One region of the Clostridium sediminicola genome, then DNA from elsewhere that is predicted to be linked to it. Evidence: riboswitches for the same ligand, from Rfam matches in the RefSeq annotation. Region 1 holds a riboswitch; the other holds the start of a gene.
The links. Region 1 has a riboswitch for ZMP and ZTP ahead of pflB (formate C-acetyltransferase). Riboswitches for the same ligand answer to the same signal wherever they lie in the genome.
Positions count from the first base shown of each region.

Region 2: linked by a shared signal. The riboswitch ahead of ACQ3F0_RS08255 (phosphoribosylaminoimidazolecarboxamide formyltransferase) and the one ahead of pflB (formate C-acetyltransferase) in region 1 are both predicted to bind ZMP and ZTP.

Region 1 is NZ_BAABMF010000005.1:211,588-213,797, forward strand. It holds gene pflB (formate C-acetyltransferase) at 1-994, opposite strand, end outside; ZMP/ZTP riboswitch at 1,054-1,138, opposite strand; gene leuB (3-isopropylmalate dehydrogenase) at 1,207-2,210, opposite strand, start outside.
Region 2 is NZ_BAABMF010000003.1:320,462-322,671, reverse strand. It holds gene ACQ3F0_RS08260 (GerAB/ArcD/ProY family transporter) at 1-980, shown strand, start outside; ZMP/ZTP riboswitch at 1,069-1,147, shown strand; gene ACQ3F0_RS08255 (phosphoribosylaminoimidazolecarboxamide formyltransferase) at 1,192-2,210, shown strand, end outside.

The sequences.
Region 1 (2,210 bases):
GTCCCATACCTCCAATAGCTTCAGTAATCCAATTTGGATCTCCAGCAAACAACTCATTATATTCTGGAGTTCTTAAATGTCTAGCTAATCTTAGTTTTATAATAAATTGATCAATTAATTCTTGTGCTTTACTTTCATCTATTACTCTATTTTGTAAATCTCTTTCAATAAAAATATCTAAAAAAGTACTTGTTCTACCAAGAGACATTGCAGCACCATTATTTTCTTTAATTGCAGCTAAATACCCAAAATAAACGCACTGAACAGCTTCTTGTGCACTACTGGCAGGCTTACTGATATCTAATCCATAGGTTTTTGCCATATTCTTAATCTTATTCAATGCTCTTATTTGCTCTTTAACTTCTTCCCTTAATCTCATAAGTTCTTCACTCATAGGTCCTTTTAACTTCTTTAAATCCTTAGATTTATTCTCCATTAAAACATCAATACCATATAAAGCTATTCTTCTATAATCTCCAATAATTCTACCTCTACCATAAGCATCGGGTAAACCAGTTAACAAACCTGAATGTCTTGCAAGTTTTGTTTCTTCGGGATATACATCAAAAACCCCTTGATTATGAGTTTTTCTATATTCAGTGAAAATTCTATCCATATTTTCATCTACTCTATATCCATAATCTTTTAACGCTTTCTCAACCATTCTAATGCCACCAAAAGGATTTATCATTCTCTTTAAAGGAGCATCTGTTTGTAAACCTACTATAGTCTCATTTTCAATATCAATATAACCAGCTTCAAAATTATCAATACCAGATACCCTTGTTAGATCAACATCTAAAATACCTTTTTTTAATTCATCTGTTAAAAGTTTTTCACATTTTTCCCATACTGCTTTTGTCTTATCTGTAGATGAATTAAGAAAACTCTCATCCCCATTGTATGGCGAATAGTTTAATTGAATAAAATTCCTTACATCTATACCCTCATTCCAATTTCCTTTTTTAAATCCATTCCATTGTTTAAATTCCATATCCATATGCCCCCTTAATATTTTTTCCAGACGGAGCAAAAAAATAAACGACCGCCTGGACTAGTCGCCCAGGCGGTCGGCATATATCTAATTACACTCCCATCGTGGTTAATTCCACTTTTTCCGCCAGTCGTGTAATAGTTTGATTCAATACTATTTTCAAGATAATAATATCATCAAATAATTTTGTTGTCAAGACACTAAAATTATTTTTATATAAGTTCTACTACCTTATCTCCCATCTCAGAAGTAGATAATAAAGTTTTTCCTTCTTCATGGATATCAGCTGTTCTATATCCTAATGCAAGAGCTTTTTTAACAGCGGTATTAATATCTTCTGCTGCTTCATTCATTCCAAAAGTATATTTTAACATCATTGATATACTCATAATAGTTGCTATTGGATTTGCAATACCTTTTCCGGCTATATCAGGAGCAGAACCGTGAATTGGCTCATATAAACCAAATTTATTATCTCCTAAACTTGCTGATGGCAACATTCCTAATGAACCTGTTAAAACTGAAGCTTCATCACTAATAATATCTCCAAACATGTTTCCAGTTACAATTACATCAAACTGTTTTGGATTCGTAACTAATTGCATTGCTGCATTATCTACATATAAAGATTTAAGTTCCACTTCTGGATACTCATCTGCCATTTTTTCTACAATTCTTCTCCATAATCTAGAATTATCTAATACATTCGCTTTATCAACAAGAGTTAGTTTTTTATCTCTTTTCATAGCTATTTCAAAAGCAACTCTAGCAATTCTTTCAATTTCATAATCCATGTATTTCATAGTATCCCATGCAGTTTCAACACCATCTATAATTTCATTATGTCTTTCTCCAAAATATATACCACCAGTTAATTCTCTAACTATCATAATATCTAAACCTTGTTCTAAAAGAGAATTTTTTAATGGAGAAGCATCTTTTAATTCACTGAACATTATTGCTGGTCTTAAATTAGCAAATAGATTCAACTCTTTTCTTATCTTCAATAGTCCCGCTTCTGGTCTAATTTCTTTAGGAATAGCCTCCCATTTAGGTCCACCTACAGCGCCTAAAAGAACTGCATCAGAAGCTTTACATTTATCGATAGTTTCATCTGTCAATGGAACACCATACTCGTCTATAGAAGCACCCCCTATAGAACCATAATCAAAGCTAAGATCTATTGAATATTTATTAGAAATCTTTTCTAATACTT
Region 2 (2,210 bases), on a different contig from region 1:
TATGGTTGGCTATTATTTTTGCGATATTTATGGTATTACCTTTTATATTTTTATATAGTAAATTATTTAATGTTTCCACAGATAAAAATTTGTTTGAAATAATTGAGATTACCTTTGGAAAATTCATTGGAAAGGGGATAATCTTAATATATACTTGGTATACTTTTGATTTAGCATCTTTAGTTCTAATAGACTTGGGTCAATTTATAAATATTGTTAATTTGGATAGTACCCCAATAATTGTGATAATTATATGTATTATGATTCTATGTGCTTGGATAGTAAAAGAAGGAATTCTAGTTATGGGTAAGTTTGGGGAATTATTCTTGAATGTACTTGTCATTTTATCTATTTTTGGAATATTATTACTCGTTCCTAAGATGAACATAAATAATCTTCGTCCTATATTATATAATGGGATTAAACCGGTTATTAAAGGTGCTTATGAAGTATTTATTTATCCTTTTGGCGAAACGGTAGTGTTTACTATTGCTTTTTCTACTCTAAAAAGCAAGAAATCTATTTATAAAATATATAATCAGGGTTTGCTAGTTGGAGGAATATTTTTATTAATGACTTCATTAACAATTGGTTTAGTTATAGGAATAGAGCATGCATCAATATTGTATTATCCAGCATATGAAGCTATTGAAAGAATAGATGTTGGAAATGTTTTGCAAAGAATAGAAGTGATATCGGGTGTTATATTTGTAGTGGGATGCTTTATTAAAATTAGCATTTATTTATTGGCAACATGTAAAGGAGTTGCTAAGATATTTGAATGTAATAATTATAGATTCATAGTAATGCCTATTTCACTACTAATTGTAAATCTAACATATTTTGAATTTGATAGCATTATGAGTTTTAATGAATGGATTTTTGAGGTATGGATATATTATGCTTTTTTATTTATAGTAATTTTGCCTATTATTATATGGTTTGCTTGTGAAATAAAAAAGAAACAATTATCAAAGTGATTCATATAGAATTATTGGAATTAGAATTGAAATATAAAATTTCATACAAATTCTATTTTGACAATTGGAGCTAAAAATGATATAAATAAATTAGTTATACGACTGACGGAAGTGGAATTAACCACATGAAGTATAGCAAATATGAGCCGACCGTCTGGGCAAAGAGCCCGGATAGTAGGCTCTTTTCTTATACTAAAAGGAGTGTAGCAAAATGAAAGAATTAGAATTAAAGTATGGATGTAATCCAAATCAAAAACCATCAAAAATTTATGCAAAAGCTGGTGAACTGCCTATAAAGATATTAAATGGAAAACCAGGATATATTAATCTATTAGATGCCCTTAATGGGTGGCAATTAGTGAAAGAATTAAAAGAAGCTACAGGATTAGCTTCCGCTGCATCATTTAAACATGTAAGTCCTGCAGGAGCAGCCTGTGCTATTCCATTAGATGAAACATTAAAGAAGATATATTTTGTAGAGGGTGTGGAATTATCAGATATTGCTGTTGCTTATGTTAGAGCTAGAGGAGCTGATAGAATGTCTTCTTATGGAGATTTCGTAGCTTTATCCCATGAGTGCGATGAACAAACAGCGACATTCTTATTACGTGAAGTTTCTGATGGTATTATCGCTCCATCCTTTTCAAAAGAAGCATTAGATATTTTAAAAAGAAAACGTAAAGGGACATACGTTGTTATTCAAATTGACAAGGATTATGAACCAAAAGAATTAGAAACAAAAGATGTGTATGGAATTACATTTGAACAGAGAAGAAATGATGTAAAGATAAGATCAGATATATTTGAAAATAAACCTACAGATAATAAATCTATTCCACAAAATGCGAAAAGAGATTTAATGATAGCTTTGATTACATTAAAATATACTCAATCTAATTCTGTTTGCTATGTAAAAGACGGTCAAGCAATTGGTATTGGAGCAGGCCAACAATCAAGAATTCATTGTACAAGGTTGGCAGGAAATAAAGCAGACATATGGTATTTAAGGCAAAATCCTAAGGTATTGAATTTGCCATTTAAATATGATTTAAAAAGAGCTGAAAGAGATAATGCTATTGATGTATATATTTCAGAAAATTATTTAGATATTCTAGCTGATGGAATATGGGAAAATACTTTTGTGAAAAAACCAGAGCCTTTTACACATGATGAAAAAATAAAATGGCTACAAAATTTCAATGGGGTAGCACTGGGTTCAGATGCGTTTTT